Regions from separate parts of the Paenibacillus sp. NPDC056722 genome, predicted to be linked through region 2. Evidence: riboswitches for the same ligand, from Rfam matches in the RefSeq annotation. Region 2 holds a riboswitch; each other region holds the start of a gene.
The links. Region 2 has a riboswitch for cyclic di-AMP ahead of ACFRAM_RS21745 (TrkH family potassium uptake protein). Riboswitches for the same ligand answer to the same signal wherever they lie in the genome.
Positions count from the first base shown of each region.

Region 1: another riboswitch for cyclic di-AMP. It lies ahead of ACFRAM_RS00570 (APC family permease); the one in region 2 lies ahead of ACFRAM_RS21745 (TrkH family potassium uptake protein).
Region 3: another riboswitch for cyclic di-AMP. It lies ahead of ACFRAM_RS27530 (C40 family peptidase); the one in region 2 lies ahead of ACFRAM_RS21745 (TrkH family potassium uptake protein).

Region 1 covers NZ_JBHTYV010000001.1:106,730-114,798, reverse strand. The annotation lists gene ACFRAM_RS00580 (DsbA family protein) at 5-760, shown strand; gene ACFRAM_RS00575 (disulfide oxidoreductase) at 762-1,208, shown strand; cyclic di-AMP (ydaO/yuaA leader) riboswitch at 1,423-1,580, shown strand; gene ACFRAM_RS00570 (APC family permease) at 1,706-3,523, shown strand; gene ACFRAM_RS00565 (iron-hydroxamate ABC transporter substrate-binding protein) at 3,989-5,002, shown strand; gene ACFRAM_RS00560 (FecCD family ABC transporter permease) at 5,127-6,194, shown strand; gene ACFRAM_RS00555 (FecCD family ABC transporter permease) at 6,191-7,222, shown strand; gene ACFRAM_RS00550 (ABC transporter ATP-binding protein) at 7,283-8,069, shown strand, end outside.
Region 2 covers NZ_JBHTYV010000010.1:149,383-157,451, reverse strand. The annotation lists gene sdhA (succinate dehydrogenase flavoprotein subunit) at 1-436, opposite strand, end outside; gene ACFRAM_RS21760 (succinate dehydrogenase cytochrome b558 subunit) at 548-1,213, opposite strand; gene ACFRAM_RS21755 (LysR family transcriptional regulator) at 1,654-2,556, shown strand; gene ACFRAM_RS21750 (potassium channel family protein) at 2,622-3,287, opposite strand; gene ACFRAM_RS21745 (TrkH family potassium uptake protein) at 3,302-4,660, opposite strand; cyclic di-AMP (ydaO/yuaA leader) riboswitch at 4,753-4,925, opposite strand; gene ACFRAM_RS21740 (GntR family transcriptional regulator) at 5,194-5,577, shown strand; gene ACFRAM_RS21735 (ABC transporter ATP-binding protein) at 5,577-6,308, shown strand; gene ACFRAM_RS21730 (hypothetical protein) at 6,305-7,852, shown strand; gene ACFRAM_RS21725 (CPBP family glutamic-type intramembrane protease) at 7,990-8,069, shown strand, end outside.
Region 3 covers NZ_JBHTYV010000021.1:25,855-33,923, forward strand. The annotation lists gene ACFRAM_RS27520 (hypothetical protein) at 1-719, shown strand, start outside; cyclic di-AMP (ydaO/yuaA leader) riboswitch at 937-1,074, shown strand; gene ACFRAM_RS27525 (C40 family peptidase) at 1,078-1,560, shown strand; cyclic di-AMP (ydaO/yuaA leader) riboswitch at 1,942-2,083, shown strand; gene ACFRAM_RS27530 (C40 family peptidase) at 2,088-2,582, shown strand; gene ACFRAM_RS27535 (GNAT family N-acetyltransferase) at 2,780-3,265, shown strand; gene ACFRAM_RS27540 (c-type cytochrome) at 3,392-3,748, shown strand; gene ACFRAM_RS27545 (4a-hydroxytetrahydrobiopterin dehydratase) at 3,869-4,156, opposite strand; gene ACFRAM_RS27550 (hypothetical protein) at 4,378-4,671, opposite strand; gene motA (flagellar motor stator protein MotA) at 4,876-5,676, shown strand; gene motB (flagellar motor protein MotB) at 5,660-6,475, shown strand; gene rluF (23S rRNA pseudouridine(2604) synthase RluF) at 6,570-7,271, opposite strand; gene ACFRAM_RS27570 (ATP-binding protein) at 7,276-8,069, opposite strand, start outside.

The DNA of each region.
Region 1 (8,069 bases), on a different contig from region 2:
ATCCTTGAGCAAACCTAAGAAGAAGAGTCCAGCGGCTTCTCAATTGAGCAAGCAGGAGAGAGACCGCACCAAGCAAGATAAACAGAAACAGACGAACAGAATGTTTATTATCGGTACAATTGTCTTTGTAGTCATTATTTTTGTAGTCCTATTTATGATGGCAGCGAAGGATACTTCCTCCACCACCACAACTGCAGCGCCAACGAGCTTCAATTACAGTGAGCTGCCGAGACTGGGTAAAGAGGATGCACCGGTCAAAATTGTTGAATTTGGAGACTTCAAATGTCCCGCTTGTGCCCAGTTCACGGGGTTGATCAAACCGCAAATCGTGAAAGAGCTGGTAGAGCCAGGAAAAGCCTCTTTTTATTTTGTAAATATGGCCTTTATCGGTCCTGATTCCGAAACAGCTTCACTTGCTGCCCTGTCCATTTACCATCAGAATGCGGATGAGTTCTGGAAGTTCTTTGATGCCGTATATGCAAATCAAGGCGATGAAAATGCTAAGTGGGCGACTGAGGATTATCTTGTTGGCTTAGCTGAGAAGGAGAAGCTGAACATTGATCTGGAGCTGCTGCGCAAGGACATCAAGGAACGTACGTATTATGACGAATTGAAGCGTGACATCAAGACAGCATCTGACGCAGGGGTTAATAATACGCCAACCATCTTCATTAATGGCGTGAAATCCGCAGAGCCGTTTAACTTTGACGCTATTTCGGCGGAAGTGAATACTGCAGCCAAAGCGGCGGAGGCCAAGTGAAATGAGTAAATTCTCCCTATTTTGCCGCCGTAACGCTCTTTATCTGGCCTGGTTTGTGTCAGTAGTGGCCGTGGCAGGCAGCCTTTATCTAAGTGAGGTTCTAAAGTATGAGCCCTGTAAGCTCTGCTGGTTCCAGCGCATTTTTATGTATCCCCAGCTATTTCTGCTAGGCATTGCCACGTACCGGGGAGACAAGCGCATTATTCCTTATGTGCTGCCACTGAGCATTATCGGGGGAAGCATTTCACTGTATCATTACGCAGAACAGAAAATTCCAGCTCTTAGCAAGATTATTCCCTGCACAGTGGGAGTTCCTTGCAACAAAGATTATTTGAATTATTTTGGTTTTATCACGATTCCTTTTATGGCGCTAATCGCCTTTGCCTTGATCACGGTTTTGCTCTGGTTCGGCCGTAAGCCGCTGGAGCAGGAAACAGAAGAAGCATAAGCAAGTACAACCAAAAAATATTCCCTGCTGATTCGTCACAAATAACGTCAAAATGTTATAAAAACACGGGCCGAAGGGATAATAGAAGAGAATGAAAGAGCGGACAGTTCCCGATATAAAATTTGCGGGTTTTGAATGTTTTTTCATTCTTTTTTCATTTTTTTCACCGCTTTACTGGATGCACTTTGTAGACTAATATTAGACCTTGTGAGAAGTTGAATATGCGCTGAATTTTCCTAGGAAAAACGGGGGAACCAATCTTGGCATAACGATGCCAAAGGGGTGAATCGGAAGCGGCCTATACGGCCGAACCGTAGGGCTACCACAGCCCGAATCCGCCAGCTAACCTCGTAAGCAAAAGTGGGATAATGACCATGCCCCAGGCATGCGGATCATTTCCGTATGCTTGTTTTTGTGCCTGCATTTATGAAATCCACCCGTGAAAACGGCGCACGGTATGACCGATTCAACTCACAAAGAGAGGAACTGTTTCTACAATGGTAAGCAAAGTAAAACGACTTTTGATCGGGCGTCCGATGAAATCCAACGAACTCGATCATGAAAAGTTATCCAAGGTGAAAGCACTGGCTGTTCTGTCTTCAGATGCGCTCTCGTCTGTAGCCTACGGAACGGAACAAATCCTGATTGTACTGGTCGCCGCGGGGTTCACTGCGATCTGGTACTCACTGCCAATTGCACTTGCCGTATTGGGACTGCTGGCGATTCTGATTTTATCATACCGGCAGACGATCTTTGCTTATCCACAAGGCGGCGGTGCTTATATCGTAGCTAAGAACAATCTAGGCGTTCCGACCGGGCTTTTGGCTGGGGGCTCTTTGCTCGTGGATTACATTTTGACGGTTGCCGTAAGTGCGTCAGCAGGGACAGATGCGATCACATCGGCTTTTCCAAGCTTGCATGGTCATACCGTTCTTATTGCAGTTACCGTAATTATCATCCTAACGATACTTAATCTACGCGGTGTAACAGAATCCGCATCTTTCATTGCTGTTCCAGTATACCTGTTTGTTATTTCCATTTTTGTCTTGATTATTTCAGGGGTTATAAAATATGCTACGGGCGGTGCGCATGCCCATGTCCCCGAGATCGGGACTGCGGTATCCAATGTCAGCTTGTTCCTGCTCTTGAAGGCCTTTAGCTCTGGCTGTTCGGCTTTGACCGGGGTTGAGGCTGTATCCAATGCTATTCCGAACTTTAAAGCGCCTGCTGAGAAAAACGCGGCAAAAACCCTAATGGCCATGGGCCTCATTCTAGGGATTATGTTCACAGGTATAACCGTCCTGGCTTACTGGTATGGCATTGTGCCCGATGAGAAAGCTACCGTCGTATCCCAGATCACGGAATCCACCTTTGGACGCGGCGTGCTGTATTTCTTCATTCAAGGGATTACCGCTGTCATTCTGTTCCTGGCAGCCAATACCGCTTACTCAGCGTTCCCGCTGCTCGCCTGTATGTTTGCCAAAGACAAATACATGCCGCATGCGTTCATGGTTCGTGGAGACCGGCTCGGTTTCTCGAATGGGATTATTTTCCTCGGTGTGATGTCTGCACTACTGGTAGCCGCATTTCACGGGAATACAGAAGGTCTGATTCCACTGTATGCTGTCGGTGTGTTCATTCCGTTTACATTGTCTCAGCTGGGCATGATGGTTCGCTGGTACAAATTGAAGCCGGCAGGCTGGAAAAGTAAATTTGCTGTCAACACAATCGGCATGCTGACGACATTAACGATTACCTTGATTTTCATCATCACCAAATTCTCCAGTGTGTGGATGGCCTTTCTCTTCCTGCCAATCGTAATGTTCGTGTTCTACCGCATACATGGTCACTACATGAATACAGCGGATCAGCTTCGTATCTGTCTCGACAAAGATAAACCAGTTATTAAAGGAAGCACCGTGGTTGTGCCTGTAGCTGGCGTTACTCGCGCCGTTCTGCATTCGCTTAGTTACGCAAAGTCGTTAACGGATAACGTGGTTGCAGTGTACGTCGGTTTTGATGAAGAGGAGATTCACCGGATGGAGCAGAAGTGGGAAGAATGGAATCCGGGTGTACGGCTTATTGTCCTGCGCTCCCGGTACCGCAGTATTCTCCGCCCGCTGCTTAAGTTCATCGATACGGTGGAGTGGAAGACCGCTTCGACAGATCACATTACGATCCTGATTCCGCAATTTATTACGAAGCATTGGTGGCAGGCTCTATTGCACAACCAGACCAGTTTCTTGATTCGTTCCTATTTAATGAACCAGAAGGATGTCGTGGTCGCCACAGTGCCTTATCATTTGAATAAATAGCTCAGAAGTAGCTGTACATTGAAGAGAAGCCGCGATGCGGCTTCTTTTTTTATTTCCATTCGTTTTGTTTGTGTCAAACAGGCGCGAACCCTGTAGAATTTTTAATATTTATGTTGACATAGATAATGAGAATCAATATCATTTAAAAGAGTTAAGATAAGAGGTAATGATCTATATAAGCCGAACAAAAGAAAGTAACAAAAAGCGAGAAGGAACGAAGGGGGAAGGTTGGAACTGTAGGAGCGAAAGCGCTCGCCTAAAAGCTTTCCGAAGGAAAGCTCGCATCGGAAGCCTAAGCTGGTGTCCGGATTTCAACCGCTAGAAGCGGTTATTCAGATGAAATCTGGAGACAACAGCGGCCGGAAGTCCAAACATTCCACCGAAGTGACGACCGAGCCTTACGTTCGGATCTTAAGTTCGTCTTATATAGAATAGGAATGGAAGCAGATACAAGGGGGATTTTGAATGTTTGCATTAAAAAGAAATATATCAGGCAGTACAAAGCTGGCGATGGCGGGTCTAGCGGCCCTCATGGTGATCTTGTCTGCTTGTGGCAATAACAATGCCGGGAACGCGGCTAATAGCGCTGCTGGATCAACGGCTGCTCCTTCTGCTCAAGCTACTGCAGCTCCGAATCAAGGGGAAGCGAAGACGGTAACAGATGCTATGGGTCATCAGGTCAGCATTCCAGCCAATCCGCAGCGTGTGCTTGCTTCCTATCTTGAAGATCACCTCGTTACACTAGGAGTTACACCTGTAGCACAGTGGTCGGTTCCAAACGGAATACAGGAGTATCTGTCTCCAGAATTAAAAGAGGTTCCGACAATCAGCTATGATCTTCCGCTTGAAGCGGTGACTAGCTTTGCGCCGGATCTTATCATCGTGGATTCGGAATCTGCGGTTCAGAACGGCCTGTATGATCAATATAACAAAATCGCACCTACGTATGTGCTTGGCGATGCCGTGAACAAAGACTGGCGCAAAGCCTTGACGACTATTGGTGATTTGCTCGGCAAGGGTGCAGAAGCCGCGCAAGCGATCAAAGATTATGATCAGAAAGCCGCAGAAGCTAAAGAGAAGCTTGCCAGTGTTGCCGGCGGACAGTCAGCTGCTGCTTTGTGGCTGGTGCAAAAGAATTTCTACCTAGTAGATGAGACACGTGCCAGTGGGGAAGTGTTGTATAAGGATCTGGGACTTGCTTCACCAAACCTGGTGACGGAAATTCCGGCAGATCAGAGAGCGACGTGGAATCCGATCTCTCTAGAGAAGCTCTCTGAACTGAAAGCTGATCATATCTTCCTGGTGAACAGTGACCAATCGGACAACTCGGAAATTTTGAATAGCGCGACCTGGAAAAGTATCCCTGCAGTCAAAGCGGGACATGTCTATGAGCTGAGTTCCAACAGCACCTGGTTGTATAGCGGGGCTACTGCAGATTCCAAAACCATTGACGATGTATTGAAGTTTCTCGTTAAATAATAAGTTTTTCAATGATCTACTGCAATTTTTGTAGATCTCTTTATCGGGATATTGTACATACTTCATATATTTGCGATAATGAGAATGATTCTTGTTATTACTCAATAAGGAGACAAGTTATTGAATGGTTTCATCCCAGGATTCAGATTCGATAAATAGCACCAAGTTAAGGACATCTGATCTTCCCATTACTTCGCGGCCGACAGCGGCCATCCTCATTCTGATCATTGGGCTGGGAGGTATTCTGTTCGGACTCGCGCTCTCGATCTCAGTAGGCGCTGCGGATATTAAACTATCGACAGTATGGGAAGCCGTATTTCATTTTAATCCTGACATACGACAGCATCAGGTGATATGGGAGCTGCGCATCCCGCGTTCCCTCGCCGGGGCACTGGTTGGAGCCTGCTTTGCCGTAGCTGGAGCTATGATGCAGGGGATGACCCGTAACCCGTTAGCGGATTCAGGCCTGCTTGGTCTGAATGCCGGAGCGACAGCTGCGCTGGCCTTAGCGTTTGCTTTTACACCTTCGATGCCTTTCACTTTGATTATGCTGTTTTGTTTTATCGGCGCAGCGTTAGCGGCCTTGCTTGTGTTCGGGATTGGCTCCCTCTCCCGCAATGGATTAACACCCATTCGTCTTACACTTGCCGGAGCTGCAGTAAGTGCGCTCTTGCTCGCTGTCAGCCAGGGAGTAGCGATCCTGTTCCACCTGTCTCAGGATCTAACGTTCTGGCTGGCCGGCGGGGTCGCCGGAACGACATGGGGTCAGCTTAAGATTATGGCACCGCCAATCCTCGTTGCCCTTATCGTGGCAATGATGATGTCTCGTTCCATTACACTGCTTAGCCTCGGCAGCGAGGTGGCAGCAGGACTTGGACAAAATACAAGGCTGGTGCAGGCCGGAGGCATGCTCACAGTTGTGGTGCTTGCCGGAACAGCGGTTTCGGCTGTAGGTCCGATTGCTTTTGTCGGTCTGCTGATTCCTCATATTACACGTTACCTGGTTGGCATTGATTACCGCTGGGTCATTCCTTGTTCAGCTGTACTCGGCAGTCTGCTGCTGATCTTTGCAGATATTGGAGCCAGACTCCTGAATGCACCTTATGAGACGCCGATCGGCGCTCTAATCTCGCTGCTTGGTGTACCGTTCTTTATTTATCTGGCGAGCAGACGGAAGGGGGCGCTGTCATGAGTAAGCCCATCCTCAGTACTTATGAGAAGCAGAGACGAACAAGGAACATCACGGTTCTGTCACTGCTCGGTTTTCTTATCGCCACTGTGTTCGTCATCAGCATGAATACAGGCTTTATGCGTCTCTCACCGCTGGAGGTTCTGCATACGATCCGCGGACAAGGAAATCATCAACAGAAGCTAATCCTGTTTGATTTCCGGTTGCCTCGTATCGTGATTTCGCTGCTAGTTGGGGCGGGCTTTGCAGTCTCCGGCTGTATACTGCAAAGCTTGTCGCGCAATGCATTAGCTGAACCTTCTACCTTAGGGATCACCGCAGGTGCTGGTTTTGCGGTCATCTTGTTTATTTCTTTCTTTCCAGCTACAACGGCGGCGCCGATCTACGTGCTTCCGCTGCTAGCCTTGCTGGGCGCCGGTCTTACAGCCGCGCTAATCTACATCCTGGCTTTTCGCCGGGAAGGGCTGTCCCCGGCAAGGCTTGTGCTGATCGGGATCGCGGTTGCCGCAGGCATCAACGCTTACCAGATTGTGTTGGCGCTGAGACTTGATCCCAAGAATTATCAATTCGTGGCCACCTGGATGGCCGGGAAGATCTGGGGTGGCGATTGGCGCTTTGTACTGGCGCTGCTGCCGTGGATTGTCGTTCTTCTGCCGTTCGCGTTCTATAAAGCCCGAGTGCTGAATGTAATGAATCTGGGCGACCAGATGTCCACCGGGCTTGGCGCTCCAGTGGAGCGTGAACGCTTGCTGCTGCTCGCGGCTGCGGTAGCCCTTGCAGGCTCCTGCGTCGCTGTCAGCGGCGGCATCGGTTTCGTTGGTCTGATTGCACCCCATCTGGCCCGCAGGCTGGTGGGGCCGCGGCATCAGGTGCTGCTGCCGGCCGCTGCCCTTACAGGCGGACTACTGCTACTGGCCGCCGATACCATCGGCCGCTGGATCATGCAGCCGGCGGAAGTGCCGGCAGGCGTCGTAGTGGCTGTAATCGGCGCACCCTATTTTTTATATTTGCTCGCCAAATCAAGAGCTTAATTTATTCTACAAATCCAATATTAACGGGCATACCCCGAAAAACTACAGGGAGTGAAGATCATGTCAGAACGTTTGAATACAGAACAGCTAAGCATCGGGTACTCGGAAGCTACTATAGTTAAGGGATTGAACCTGACGCTTCCAACAGGGAAAATTACGGCGCTTGTCGGGGCTAACGGCTCCGGAAAGTCGACGATTCTGAAGACGATGGCCCGGATCATGAAGCCGAAGAGCGGCAGTGTAATGCTGGATGGCAAATCCATTCATAACCTCTCGACCAAAGAAGTGGCCCGTCAGTTAGCGATTTTGCCACAGAACCCAACAGCACCAGACGGACTTACTGTAGCGGAATTGGTAAGTTACGGTCGTTATCCCCATCAGAAGGGCTTCGGTACATTAACACCGGAAGACCGCCAAATTATCTCTAATGCGATCGCTGAGACGGGGATGTCGGACTTCCATGACCGCCCGATTGATCGTCTCTCCGGGGGACAACGTCAGCGTGCTTGGATTGCTATGGCATTGGCGCAAGAGACGGATATTCTGTTCTTGGATGAACCTACAACGTTCCTTGATATGGCGCATCAACTGGAAGTGCTGCAATTGCTGCAAAAGCTGAATGAAGAGAAGGGCCGTACCATCATCATGGTAGTCCATGACTTGAACCATGCTTCCCGTTACGCGCAGCATATGGTGGCGATCAAGTCCGGCACAGTGATTAGTGAAGGTGCACCTGCCGAGGTAATGACCACACCGGTCTTGCGTGAAGTATTCGGAATCGAGTGCGATATCGTGCCTGATCCGCGCACGGGCGTGCCGCTGTGTCTCCCATATGAGCTTGCAGCTT
Region 2 (8,069 bases):
AGCGGCGAACCTGCTCGTCAAGTGCGTACAGCAGCTGCTGACCTGTCGTCGCTCCCGCAAAAGCCGTCCGGTGGCGCTTCGTGCCGCCAAACCGGCGGAAATCGAGCAAACCTTCCGGCGTACGGTTGAACATAACGCCCATCCGGTCCATCAAGTGGATAATGCCGGGCGCCGCTTCACACATCGCCTTGACTGGCGGCTGATTCGCTAAGAAGTCTCCACCGTAGACCGTGTCGTCAAAATGCTCCCAGGGCGAGTCGCCCTCGCCCTTGGTGTTCACGGCACCATTGATGCCGCCTTGGGCGCAGACAGAGTGTGATCTTTTGACAGGGACAAGCGAGAATAGATGAACATGCGCACCGGACTCGGCTGCCTTGATGGTCGCCATCAAGCCGGCCAGACCACCGCCCACGATAATGATGTCTGCTGTTGCCATGATAAGTTCACTCCTAACAGTTTTGTCAGCATATGCCGCATCGATCAGCTTCGTACAAAACCCGCTTCAAAAGCACACGCTTACCGAAAATATGAAAAATCTACTTTTAATTTAGATAAAGGTTTTCAATGATTGCAGGGCAGTAGCAGTTGTCTGGAACTCACTGTCACGGAAAGTAACCAGCGATACCAGGAACATAACTGTTACGATTACGAACAGCCCCAGGCAGATCACGGAAGATACGCGCTGCGAACGCGGCCCGACGGTAATACCCCAGCTGATCAGGAACGACCACAGACCGTTGGCAAAGTGGAAGGACGCCGCCACGATCGCGATGATGTAGAATGTAAGCAGCAGCGGCTGTGTCACAATATTGTGCATCAATCCGCCAAGCTCCTCATGCTTCACATTGCCAAGCGTTACTTGGAAACGAGTCTCGAACACATGCCAGACGATAAAGATAAACGTGATAACCCCTGTGACCCGCTGCAGCGTATAGCGCCAGTTGCGTTCCAGCTTAAAACGGTTCAGGTTTGGCTTCGACTGGTAGGCGATGTACAGACCGTATACCCCGTGGTACAGCAAGGGAAGCCATATACCGAACAATTCCAGGAAGAAGACGAGCGGCAGGCTGTTCAGCCACAGCACACTGTCTGTGAAACCGGAAGCGCCACCCTCAACTGCCGAGAAATTCGTCAGCATGTGCTCAAGAAAAAAGCCCCCGAGCGGGATAACGCCGAGCAAGGAATGAATCTTTCTGGAATAAAATCCTCTCATACTGGTGTGTCCCCTTTCCGATTAAAACAGCGTTTTCATTAATGAGCATTTATCGCCGGGACTACTTCTTGAAACAGCGCATGATGACATAAAAAAGGGTATCTCCCGATTTGCAACCCGCTATCCCTTGTGTTCCCGGACTTTGATTATTTATTCACAAAGTGTGAATATCTTGTGTCACTTTTCATGTTACTCTTTTTTGTCTTATAAGGGAATTGCAATATAATTATTAATCGTTATACAATTAATGCATAAGAATGTTTTTTATGTGATAATGATTATCATTTACAGCGCTTTTTTTTCCTTTTCATTCCTGAAAGCACTACTTATCTGTGATTCAACCCTCAATCGTTCTATGCTTTTTATCACTTCTTATACCGGCAGAATAAGGCACAATCCTGACAGAGTCATACCTTGTATTATTACGGGAGGAAGACACTATGTTTGACGATCTGGATATATTCGCGGCAGTGGTGGAGCATTCCAGCCTGAACCGGGCTTCACGCCAGCTTAACCTGTCACAACCCGCCCTTTCCCGCAAAATCTCCAAGCTGGAGGAGAGGCTGGGCGTTCCATTGTTCAACCGGTACGGCAAGCGCTTAGAACTCACCGAAGTTGGCCGCCTCGCTTACACCTATGCGCTAGAGCAGCGACAACAGCGTTCCAAGTTTCTGGAGGCGCTCTCAAAGTTCAAAGAAGGCGAACCCCAGCTTGTTACGCTGGGGGCCAGCCTGACCACGCTGCAGACTACATTGCCGCCGCTGGTCAACACCTATATGGAGAAGTATCCCGCTGCCGAACTGAAACTGATTACCGGAAAGACGCATGAGATTGTCTCCTCGGTCAGCGAGGGCAAGTGTGATGTAGGAATTATTGCTTCCTCCATTCAGGAGCCCGGGCTGCGCTGTATTCCGCTCTTCGAGGATCAGCTCCGCCTGGTGGTCTCCAGTCAGCATCCGCTCACGCTGCTGCCCAAGCTGAGCATGGACCATCTCTCACGCCTGCCGATGATCCTGTTCTCCAAGGGAACCTGGTACCGCCGCCTGACCGACGATTTGTTCCAGCGCTGCGGTATTGATCCCGATGTGCGCATGGAGATCGATTCCTTCGAGGCGATCGTCCGGCTGCTGCCGACGGCGAAGACCGCGGCACTCCTGCCCAAATCCTATCTGCGTCCCGAGCTGCTGAATGGCAGCGGGCTCGTCTCGCTGCATATCAAGGAGCTGGAGCAGACCCAGCGGACTACCTGTCTGATCTACCGGGACGGCGGCGGGCTAAGCGGTGCTGCCCGCTCACTGGTGCAGGTGACAGAAGAAGTATTTCTGCCGAAGCTGACCGATTGAGAAGAGGCTTTGCTCTAAAAAACCCGCCTGCGGACAAGCCGCAGACGGGTTTTTGGCATAAACAATTACAGGTTAACGGCTTCTTCCTCAAATTGGTCAATACCCTCATTGGAGCCGATGACGACCATAATATCACCTTCGTACAAGGAATCCAGCGCAGTCGGAGCGACGATAATTCCACTCTCCCTATTGATGGCAATGATGCTGCACCCGTATTTGGCCCGGGTATTCAGCTGGGACAGACTCTTGCCATCCATACAGGATGGAACATTCATCTCGACAATTTTATAATCCTTGGATATTTCGATATAATCCAGCAGATTGGGAGTGACTAACTGGTGAGCCACCCGAACCCCCATATCCCGCTCGGGGAAAATCACCCGGTCCACACCCAGCTTGGTCAAGGCGCGTCCATGAAGAATAGATATAGCCTTGGCCACCACCTGCTTGACACCAAGCTCCTTCAGCAGAATGGCTGTCAGAATACTACGCTCCATATTATCGCCAATGGCTACAATACCACAGTCAAAATTTCGGACACCGAGCGAACGCAAAATGCCCTCGTCTGTGGCATCCGCCATCACCGCATGGGTGAGCTTGTCGCTCATCTCCTCCACCCGTTCTTCCAGATGGTCCACTCCGAGCACCTCATAGCCCATATCCATCAGCTCAAGCGCCAAGCTTGAACCGAACCGTCCCAGCCCAATTACTACAAATTGCTGTGGTTTCATCTCCCGATAACTCCTTATCCAATAATCATTTTGCCTTCCGGATACTGATACAATGGTTTGCCCTGTTTTGGGCCAAGTGCATAGGCCAGCGTCAATAGTCCCAGCCTGCCAGCGAACATAGTGAGACAGATGAGGATTTTGCCGACTAACGACAGCTCCGGCGTCAACCCCATGCTCAGCCCCACGGTCGCGAAAGCCGAAGTCGTCTCGAACAAAATCTCCAAAAAGTCGCGTCCCTCCGTCGTCGAGAGCACCATAGATACAGTGACAATCAATAGCAGAGCGAGCAAGGTGATGGTCAGTGCTTTGAACACCCGCTCCTGTGCCAGCCGGTAACGGAAGAATACTATATCCTCACGCCCACGCAGCATGGAGATTACAGCGCCGATCATGAGCGTAAAGGTCGTTGTTTTGATCCCGCCCCCGGTAGAACCGGGAGAAGCACCGATAAACATTAGAATCACGATAAAAAATTGCGTAGCCTGGCGTAGCCCGGAAATATCCAGTGTATTGGCCCCGGCCGTACGCGGTGTAACGGACTGGAAGAATGCAGCCAGTATTTTGCCGCCAATGTTCAGGGAGCCCATGCTCCGCGGATTCGTAAATTCAAATACAAAAATCACGAGCGTGCCCGCCAGAATCAGCGCTGCGGTTGTGGATAATACCACCTTGCTGTGCAGCGACAACCTGCGCTTGCGCCGGTAATCGACGATATCGGCAATTACGATAAACCCAAGCCCACCGGTGACAATCAGGAACATGACAATCAGATTCACTACAGGATCATTGACATATCCCATCAGGCTGCGGTAATGGCCGAACAGGTCAAAACCTGCATTGTTGAACATGGAAATGGAATGGAACAGTCCAAAGTAAATCGCCTTGCCGAGCGGCATATCAAACGCCCAGCGTATCGACAGCAGCAGTGCCGCACTCCCCTCGATCATGAGTGAATAGATCAGCACCCGACGGATGAGCCGTACAATGCCTTCCATCGAGTTCTGGTTCATGGCCTCCTGCAGAATAAGTCGGTCGCGCAGCGATATTTTCCGCTTTAACACCAGAGCAAAGAGTGTTGCCATCGTCATGAAGCCCAGGCCGCCAACCTGAATCAGGATCATAATGACGGTCTGCCCAAAAAGGGAAAAATACGTGCCGGTGTCCACAACTACCAGCCCCGTAACACAGGTAGCAGAAGTTGCTGTAAATAGCGCATCTATAAAGTTCAATGAATGTCCCGTCCGACTGGCAACCGGAAGCATCAGCAGCAGCGTACCAATCAAAATGATCGCCGCAAAACCGAGTACCAGCGTCTGAGGCGGGGAAAGCTTCAATATTGTAAAACGGTTCAACCTGGGGAATGGCGAAGCCAAATCCTCACCTCTCACTATAATAAATTGACGTTGTATATCATTAGAATGCCAAACAAAAAAAGCACTGGAACACCAATGCCTCTCCCCTTGGTTCCTGCAGTGTTCTGAAGCCTACGAGGTTAGCTGACGGATTCGGGCAGCTGCAGTGCCCTATTCGTTCCCGGAACGAAATTCACCCCTGAAGATCGGCGCAAACTTACGCTGTATGCACCCTTCACTTCATATGGTTCCCCCGTTTTCAATTGAAATTCGGCTTATATCTAATTGCATTCAAATTATATACGTTCTGTCCTGACATCACAAAGACACTATTAAGTATATTTGGATAAAATAATGTCTTAAAGAGTGACCGGGAACACAGGAGACCCTGTTCTCATTCCTTTTCCGTGACTTTCCTGTAATTGCATCGTTTTTCACGGTTTCATGAATATCTAGAACTTTTAACCTTGAAATTGTATGGTGAGGAATGATACACTACACACAACAAGTGTATGACCTATACCCATACACATTATTCCTACTAGGGGGAAGTCATGGAAGAATCTTTGGAGCTGCTGCCGCAGCAATTTCAGATCAATCCCTCGCGTCCCATCTATGAACAATTCGTCGAAGCCATCCGGGGCCGGATTGTTACCGGTCTCATCCCGCTTGGCTCGCGTCTGCCATCCGTGAGGGATTTGGCAGCCGACCGAGGCGTGAATCCGACTACAGCTGCAAGAACTTATCAGGAGCTGGAGCGAATGGGCCTGATTGTCACCTATCGTGGACAGGGTACCTTTGTTACGAGGGAACAGGATGTCATCGGGGAGGCTCGCAAGGAAATGATCCTGGAGGCCGTGCGGCAATTTAAAGCTGCGGGTGCCAGCCTGGGGCTGTCAGCAGAGCAGATGCTGCAATTTGATAAGGAGGAATCTTGATGCGTACGAATAAAGATATTTCATCACTGCCAGAACTCAAGGCAGCCGTGCAATGTCAGAACCTGACGCTCCGCACGAGGAAAAAAACAATTTTGGACGACGTTAGCTTCCATATTCCCCAAGGCAGTATCACTGGACTGCTCGGTCCTAACGGTGCGGGCAAGTCTACCCTATTACGCCTGATCACCGGACTGGCTACACCAGACTCCGGCTCTGTGAAGATTTTCGGCGAACCTGCCGGCGTAGACCGCCTAGGACAGTTATCCCTGTTGCCGGACCGCAGCAGCCTGCCTGGATGGCTGACTGTAGGGCGCTGGCTTCACTTTGCTGAAGGCATATATCCCGATTGGGACAATGTGAAGGCAGAACAACTAATGGGTCAGCTTTCCGTTAAGAGGGAATCCCGTATCTCAACCTTATCCCGCGGGGAAGAAGCCAGACTGCAACTGCTGACCTGCCTGTCCCGCAAAGCTCCGTTAGTCATACTCGATGAGCCCTTCACTGGCGTGGACCTCATTTCCAGAGAGGAAATTGCATCCACAGTTGTGGGCGAGATGGCTGATGGTGAGCGTACCTTTTTGATTGCTACACATGATATCCGGGAAATGGAGCTACTGTTTGACCGCCTAATTCTAATCGGTAACGGACGGATACAAGGTATTGAGGATGTGGAACGGCTCCGTCAGTCCGGTCATTCCGTTGAATCCCGTTACAGGGAAGTGTTCGCATGACAGCGCTTAGAGCGTTAACAGATCTGGAGTACAGCCGCTATAATCCGTTTAAGTGGGGCCAAAAATCTTTTTTAGGGATTACTGTATCCCTATTCGCTCTGCTCTTGGGTATCGGATGGTATCTCTTTCATGGCAGACAGCCTTCCCTGCAAGCTCCTTTTACAGCAGGCACCTTTCTTATGGTAGGGATCATTATGTATCTTGCTTCAGTCGATATGCTGTTGTTTACAGTCCATAGTAGCCGGGAGTGGATTCTGAATTTCCCGCACCCCCGCAAGCTACTGCTGTATGCCAAGGCGATCAGCCTGTTTAAGCATGGATTGTATCTTGCTTCCATCGTTATAGCTGCTAATATCGGACTGTATGTACTCTTCAACCTGACAGGACACTATGAGCACCTTCTGTTCAAAGAGCTCATCCTGACAGTAGTCGCTCATGCACTCTTTATGGTTTCGATCTTTCCGCTCGCCATCGTATGCGGATTGCTGGCAGGAACCATTCTTATGGGCTGGAAAATGCTGCTGTTCGTTCCCTTTTCATTATTATGGCTGTCGCCATTGATGGCTTTGGCCACCTACTTGAACTCCACTGCTTTGAACGGTGAGCAAATACAATACCTAAATCCGACCTATATTCTGCTGTATACGGTAGGAATTCTACTGATTGGCTGGCCTCTGGGCTACATGCTGATCCATTGGATTGCCAAGGCTGGTCTCGAAAGAATGAGTGAGATCCGATATAATTTCCTGGCCGTACAGCTTCCGATTGTTAAAGAGCAGAACACTATAAAGTCGTACCGGCGTTCTTCCGGATTCCAGGCACTGTATCAACTGGAGCTCAGCCGTCTGCAGTATTTCGAAGGATTACTACCCATTAAGGTGATCAAGGGAGTCGTACTTGCTGGGGCGTTTATCTTGTTCTACCTGTTCCCCGAAGACGATCAGTTTGTACTGACTCTGACCAAGATGCAATTTATCTTGCCTGTGCTGGTAGCTTCCATATGGATCATGTGCAAGAGCGGGGTGGAGCACAAGCAGCTGAATTGGCGCCTCTCTTTTCCCCATCCTAGACTGCTGCTTATAACATCTAGTATCGTCGCAACAGGGGTCACCGTCCTTCGCCTACATCTGATGCTGAGCATAGCCACTCTGGCTGGAATCGGGGCAGCTCTCGCAGGAGGAAGAACCAATTTCGCATCCGTTACTGATTATCTGCATTGGTTTGCATACATCTTCTTAACATCAGCACTGATGCTCATCCTATCCCTCTGCCTGCTGCAAATCAGCTATTATCTGATGAAATCAAAGATACTGATCGGACTAATCTTCCCGCTGTATATGATCATTGCGCTTCAACAAACGATTGTGAATAATACCTTTCTCCCGGAAAATATACAAATCGGACAGACGCCGAATTGGCTGCTGCTTGGATGGGTAACCTTGATCGGATTGCCGCTTGCCGCGGCCTGCCTCCCTCTCGGGGCCAGATATCTACACCTCGTTATCGCTCAAAGCAATGAAACGGTCATCCGAAAGAAACATTAGAGTCATAAAAACAGGCCCCTCTGCGTAAGAATACTTGTTAGAAGATTGTAGACAAGCAAAATAACTGGTTTGCTCTCATTTGTACCGTATTGCAAGTAGTGCCATAATATATGAGTTCACCCAAAAGGAGGCGTTATATGAATCCCGTCGGCCAGCCCCTTAAGCAGCGTCCTCTCTCCAAAGGGCTTATTATTTCGGGCATCATCGGCATTGCCCT
Region 3 (8,069 bases), on a different contig from region 2:
GGGAGGCCGTAGTATCAGTCCTACTGCGGTATCCCGACCACAACGCGGGGGGCAGCGGTATGGCCAGGCTGCTGTTCTACATCGAGGGTCAGCATAGTCTTACCTCCGACCCTGACGTACAGCGCTGGCTATGCCTGCTGTTAGGGTTAACCTTGCTGCGACTGCTCATTTCCCCGTTCATTCGGGCGGGTCTGCTTCATGAGCTGCATCAGGAGCGCTCAGGAGAACGCGGTCTGTTCTTTTTCCCCGGCATGAAAAAGCATGGTCTGTCCGTGCTGATCTTCAGCCTGGTAGAGTGGCTACTCGCCCTCCTGCCCGTTTACTGGTTCGCACCCAAGATATATGCACTGCTGCTGTCGTCTTTAATGGACTATAAGCTGCTGCTGAACGGTGTTCCCTATATTCTGGCTTGGTGTGCCTATGTATATGTTATCCGCTTGCTGCTATTGTACATGCAGTTTGGTTATACAGCCGGAACTGGCATGTTCTCCTCCCTGCTAATCGCCCTACGGTGCCTTCTCACCGCGATAGGGGTATCAATCGTGATGGGAGCAGGCAGTCTGCTGCTCTTGGTGTTCTACGCCTTGGGGATTATTTACTTCCCTGGCTTGCCTGCACTCCTGATCCGCCAACTCCTTCCGCTCCCGTCCACACTCCTCAAATTGTGGGGCATTGCGGCTCAATATGACCTATGGAGAAGTAAAGCATTTCCACAATAAATCCGTCCCCTCAGGGCATATTAGAAGAGTCACTGTTCCTGGATAACAGGAGCCGCGACTCTTTTTTTGTCATCTTCAGCAGAGCGATTTGCAAAATGGTAACGGGTTTGATACAATGGCTTCTGTACTACTAGTAACAACTTTGTAATCTTTTGAAGGTATTTCTTAATATCTACGCTTATGTCATGTATGCAGTTGTCGATACGTCACACTTTAGGTGCATAAAACGCCGAATTCCTTGCACCGGGAAGTGGGGGAACCATATTTTGGGTGAATTGATCTCGTAAGAGAGGGATCATAGGGGACCTTCTACCGAACCCTTAAGCTAACCTCGCAGGCCTTGGAAGGAGTACATCTTTTGAACAGACAGAATTTTAAGAAAATCATTGTTACAGCCACACTAGGTTTGTCACTCGCCATCGGTATCGGAACCAATAGCGCTTCAGCAGACTCCAAAATGGACACGGTTATTACAAAAACCCTCGGAACCTCCTACAAAACTGGAGGAACAAGCACGGCCGGATTTGATTGTTCTGGATTCACTACATATGTATACAAAAGCATCGGCATTTCGTTGCCGCGCACATCCCAATCGCAATATAACGCAGGAACCTCCATCTCTCGCAGTCAAATGCGTCCAGGAGACCTCGTATTCTTCAACACACTCGGCAACGGTGTATCTCATGTCGGTATCTTCGTCGGCAATGGTAAATTTGCTCAATCCTCATCTTCCCACGGTGTCATTATTAGCTCACTGAGTGAGAAATACTGGGCTGATCGCTACATTGGTGCCAAACGAATCATGAGCACAACTGCTTATAAAGCGGTTGCCTACGACTAAACTAACCTCTAAAATACAATCATTCCATTTAACCTCATACCTATACTGTGCCCGGAGACTTGATTATCATCATAGTCAATTTCCGGGTTTTTCCTATTTTATAGTATACGTATACACCTCTTTGGAATAGATGAATCATATTTTGCGCCAAAAAACTCAATAAATTTTGGAAAATTTAGTTTGTCCTCTATTTTCAACGTTAATAGTGAGAATCCGCTCTTAAAATCCCATTTTTTGCGCACAAATATGCTATAAATGATTGCCAAGCGACGCTGTGTTTGTTACAATTAGCGCAGTGAGTTTTTAGTAACATTTTTGTAATTATTGAGTCACCTTTTTATAAGGTTTTGTCATGTATTCATATAGCAGTCTAATTCTAATCAACGGTATATGCCGAGTTCCCTAATCATTAGGGAAACGGGGGAACCACTTTGGGTGAATTGACCTCCTGTTTGAAGAGGGGTCATAGGGGACCTTCAACCGAACCCTTAAGCTAACCTCGTAGGCATTGGAAGGGGTTTACACTTTTGAAGAAGAAATTAGCAGCAGCAGTGCTTGGCTTTTCAATGATGCTTACCGCTATTGGAGCAGGAAGCGCTTTCGCCGATTCCAAGATGGATAAGGTGATTGACAAGGCTATCGGCACCAAGTACGTAGCTGGCGGCACGACTACAAGTGGATTTGATTGCTCTGGTTTTACAATGTATGTCTTCAACAAGATCGGTATTGACCTACCACACCAATCCGGTTCCCAATATCAGATGGGCTCCACGGTGTCCCGTGATGAACTTAGAGCGGGCGACCTGGTATTCTTCAATACCAGTGGCAAAGGAATCTCCCATGTTGGCGTTTATGTTGGCGAAGGCAAATTCGCCCATGCTTCATCTTCTCGTGGTGTAACGATCAGCTCGCTGAGTGAAAGCTATTATGTTAGTCGTTATGTGGGTGCTAAACGCGTGATGAGCACGGATGCTTATCAGGCGCTTGCGACGGATGCTCAAGATTTTGACGATGTACAATAATTTATAAGTCATAAGCCAGTCCTTTTCCCGATTTTATCGAAATCTGGAGAAGGGCTTTTTTGTCGTTTCTGTTACTCTTCATTACCCCTCCTGAAATTCACCAAACAACATTTTCCTGACTTTCTGCGCCTGATCTTATGCTTTTTGTATATAATTAAATTATAGAGCTTTATCCTGTGGAAAGGAGGTCTCACCCGATGATTCATTTACCTGTTACGTTCCATGTGGTACCCATGGAGACCAGCCATGCCGAAGACATCTGCCAATGGAGCTATGAGCCTCCTTACAATATATATGGCTGGATGCCCTGGCAACAGATGGAGGAGCTCGGCATTGAGTTTGGCGATGCCCGGCTGCGCAGTGAGCAGTATGTGTCTGTGCTGAACGATGAAGGCGATCTCTGTGGCTTCGCACAGCTATTCCCGATGGAGGGTGTGGTGCGTCTGGGGATTGGTATGCGTCCAGAGCTTTGTGGTCACGGAATGGGCCAACACTTTGTCCGTGCCATCGTCCAAGCTGCAGTTCTACGCTACCCTGAGCGGGAAATCGATTTGGAGGTACTAACCTGGAATCAGCGGGCCATTCGGACTTATCAAAAAAGTGGTTTTACGATTACTGACACTTACGAACGAATGACACCCACTGGAAGTAAACCATTTTATTGTATGGTCTATGAGAAATGATGCTTTGTTAAAGGAAGTTTAGAGAAGTATCGCATAGTCGTTCATTTTTTTGCCACAAATGCTATGATAACGCTTCACCTTCCGCTATAATGTAGGGAGCAGCTTACATAGAAGGGACGATTGGGGATGCAAAAATGGATCATGAGCGGATTGTTTTTTGCCGCCTGTGCCTTTGCGGTAGTTCTAATGTTCACACTTCCAGGTAAAGAAGAGGTAGCGGAACAGAACAAGCCTACTATGCCTGAAATTCAGCTTGATGCCGCCAAGGCAGAAGCGACTGTGAAAGCCAATTGTATCACCTGCCATGGCGATCAGCTTCAGGGCGGGATAGGACCTAGCTTGAAAAACGAAGGTGGCCAGCATGACGCTGCCGGGATTTACAGTATAGTAACCAAAGGACGGGGCCAAATGCCTTCCTTCAAGGAAAAGCTGGCGCCGGAGGAAATTGCGAACGTGGCCACATGGCTGGCTGAGAAGAAGTAGAGCTTCATTAGAGAGACAACACAAATACGCCCGTGTCAGGATCTACATCCTGCGACACGGGCTTTTTCGCATGTATGAGTATTCTTTTACCATTGCTATGTTAAAGGACTATACGACTGACTAGCGGGCCTTCTCGAAGGCTTCATTAAACTCTTGTGCACCACGAATGTCCAACGGCGTAATTCCGCCCTCTTCATGTGTCGTCAGGCGAAGCGTGACCGCTTTATAATCAATCGTAATATGCGGATGGTGGTCAAAAGCCTCCGCAATGGCGGCCACCGCATCGACGAAGGCTATTCCCTTCATATAATCGCTGAACATATATTTGCGTGTAATCGTATTTTTCACCAGCTTCCAGCCTTCCAGCTTGCCGATCTGCTCGATCAGTTCTTCCTCTGTAAGTAGCACATTATTACCTCCCTTACCTTATTAGTAGCAAAGTTCCGATCGCCTTGCCTCTTTGCTTGTTTAAACAAAACATCCCTTAGCTTCTGAGGTCCAAGGGATGTGCCAGGATAAAGACAATTTTCGGTTTAATTGTATTCTTCAATCCCGGTAAATAGTACTCCGCTCCGTCAATTTTACCACGGGCGGCAGACTGCGGCAAATTCCGCTCACCTGTATTCCTATTAAACCAGAACAACAGAGGCCAAGTCCTCATCGCCGAGCAAAATATTGATCCGGTGTGTATCCTTGTCGTAAATCACAACCCCGCTCCCCACTTCAATGACCGGTTCATTGCCCAGTGCATAGAACAGATCCTCGGCAAGCGCTTCCCATACCTCAAGCTTCGACTCCTGTGGCAGCTCCTGCCATTCCTCCGGGTCCATTTCAAAAAATAAAAATCCGTCGGTAATACGTGAGGCTGCTTCTGTCAATTCGTTCAGGATTTCTGCATAATCTCTGCCATGTTTAACGCCCATGTGTATCACTCCGTTTTCTTCACTGATGAATAATAACTTACCTTATCCATTATAGCCGAAAAAATGACTTCACAAAAAAGGGAATGATGTCGATAAATAAGAATATAAGTTATTCCGTTTGGGTTAAGATGCCCTGCCGCGCTTCAAGGATGATTAACGCGGCTAAGTCGGATCACTTCTTAAATCTCATGGACGAGGTGCATAATGGAAATCTCAACAATAATCGGTCTAGTCTTTGGTCTGGTCTCTGTTCTTTTCGGGATGGTGCTGAAAGGCGCTCCCATCCAAAGTTTGGCCACTCCCGCTGCATACTTAATTATTTTATTGGGTACCGCCGCTTCAATCTTTATGGCTTTTCCATTTTCAGAAATCAAAAAGGTACCTAGCTTGTTCAAAATGATCTTTGTTAAAAAGAAAATGGTCAGCAAAGCGGAACTAATTACTACATTTATGGAATGGGCATCCATCACACGCCGCGAAGGTCTGCTGGCTTTGGAGTCCAAGGTTGATGAAATAGAGGATGGTTTCCTCCGGAACGGGATGCGGATGATTATCGATGGCAACGATCAGGAATTCGTTCGCGATGTACTTATGGAGGATATCCGTGCTACTGAAGATCGTCATAAAGCCGGTGCACTGATCTTCTCCCAGGCCGGTATGTACGCGCCTACGCTTGGGGTACTCGGAGCCGTAATCGGGCTTATCGCTGCACTTGCCGATATGACCGAGATGGAAAAGCTCGCTCATGCGATCGGCGGAGCGTTTATTGCTACCGTACTCGGTATTTTCACAGGGTATGTGCTGTGGCACCCGATTGCCAACAAGCTCAAACGGCTCTCCAAGCAAGAGATTGATGTCCGCCTAATGATGGTAGAAGGTCTGCTGTCCATTCAATCCGGGGTCTCCACCATTGCGATTAATCAGAAGCTGGCAGTCTTCCTAACACCTACGGAACGCGTCAAGCTGCTGGAGAAGGAGGCCGGTTCGAGTGAGCAAAAAGACTAGACACGAGGAACATGAGGAGCATGCCGATGAATCCTGGCTGCTGCCGTATTCCGACCTCATGACCCTGCTTGTCGCCTTGTTCCTCGTTATGTATGCCATGAGCGCCACCGATGCCAAGAAGTTCGAAGAGATGGCCCAGGCCTTCAGTTCCGTTCTGAACGGCGGAACCGGCGTGCTGACAGAACGGGCAGCAACCCCATCCGAGAGTAATCTGGACCAGGGTAAGAGCGATAAGATGAACAATGTCATCTCTAAGAATACGGGAGAAGCAGAAATGGCCAAGCTGCGCCAGAAGGAACAGGAAGATCTTGAGAAGCTCAAGAAGCAATTCGATCAATATATCAAGAACAATGGACTGACCGATCTGCTCAGCACCAAGCTGAACCAGTCCCAGCTTATGATTACCATCAGCGACAATGCCCTGTTCGCTTCCGGGCAGGCTGTAGTCAAGGATGAATCCAGACAGCTGGCTAAGTCCATCTCAACAATGTTACAGCAATTCCCCGACTACGATGTAGTCGTTCAGGGACATACGGACAATATCCCGATCTCCAACACTAGCTATTCTTCCAACTGGGATCTCAGTGTGGATCGGGCCTTGCACTTCATGAAGATTCTGCTGCTTAACCCTAATCTCGATCCAAAGAAATTCAGTCCGATCGGATACGGTGAATACCATCCTATCGCGGATAACTCCACACCTGTAGGGCGTGCGAAGAACCGCCGGGTTGAAGTCTCCATCATTCGGAAGTATCAGGAGTTCAAGCAATTCACAGGGATTCCTCCATCCGATAATTAGCTATCCGTCGTGGGCAAGTAAAGAGCGGCTCCTAAAGGTAAACCTTAGGAGCCGCTCTTATTTGTTGTTATTCTTTTATAAGGTACTGCTGAGCCTACAGCAATTCATAATTCAACATGGCTCCTAGCTCAGTTCTTTCGTTAGGCGACAGATCACGCCATTGTCCGACCGGTAAACTGCCCAAATTGATATTCATAATACGGATGCGCTGAAGACGTCTGACCTCATAACCGAAAGCGCTACACATACGGCGAATCTGCCGGTTCTTACCTTCAGTCAAAATAATCCGGAAGACCCGCTCCGTGATGCGTGTAACGGTACAAGGCAGCGTCTTCTCCCCCAGAATCTTCACACCGCTCGACATCCCTGTAATAAAGGATGGTGTGATCGGCCGATCGACAGTCACTATATATTCCTTCTCATGGCGACCCTCTGAACGCAATATCTTGTTAACGATATCTCCGTCGTTAGTCAGCAGAATCAAGCCTTCCGAATCTTTATCAAGCCGCCCGATCGGAAAGATCCGCTCAGAGTGCCCTACAAAATCAACAATGTTGCCTTTAATATGCTCCTCTGTTGTAGAGGTGATGCCTACTGGCTTGTTCAATGCGATGTACACGATAGTATTGCCCGTCTCCAGCAAATTCCCATCAATCCGTACTTCATCACCCTGCTCAGCCTGACTGCCAAGCACTGCTTGTTCTCCGTTGATCGTTACTCTGCCGCTTTCAACTAGCTTGTCAGCTTCACGGCGTGAGCAGTAGCCTGTCTCACTGATGAATTTATTGATTCTCACCTTGCTATTCACTCCGTTCTTCATTCATGCTCTTGCGGGGGATAACAGCTTCCGCAGCAGGCATAGTAATTGTAACCTTAGCGCCGCTGCCTACCTCACTTGCTATCTCCATACTGCCCTTATGCGCCTGTATAATACGCTGGCTAACCATAAGTCCCAATCCTGTACCGGTTTCTTTATTGGTGAAAAATGGTTCTCCCAGCTTAGGCAGTATGTCTTCTGGAATTCCTTCACCTTCGTCCGTAATCACAATGACTACGCTTTGATCAGCGATATACTGTTCCAGTGTGATTGTGCCGCCTTGCGGCATGGCCTCGATGGCATTCTTGACAATATTGATAAAGACCTGCTTCAACTGATTCTCCTCACAATGAACCGTTGCGGGCTCATCGGAGAACCTGGCTACGAATTCAATGTCAAACAGATGGGCCTGACTATCCAACAGGGAAATGACATCACTGAGGATAAACCGGACATCCTTCTGTTGAAAGTGAACCGCTTGCGGCTTGGACAGAATCAGAAACTCGCTGACAATAAGATTGATCCGCTCCAGTTCGGACAGCATCAGCTCAATATGTAGCGGGATTAGGACCTTCTTCTCCTGCTGCAGCTGCAGGAAGCCCCGCAGCGTGGTCAACGGGTTGCGGATCTCATGCGCTACCCCTGCCGCAAGCTGACCGACCGTAGTCAGCTTCTCTGAGCGTCTCAGCAGTTCTTCCATCCGGTTCCGCTCAGTCATATCACGTGAGACGTGGACAAAGGACAGCGGATTGCCTTCCTCATCCCGGATCACCGAGG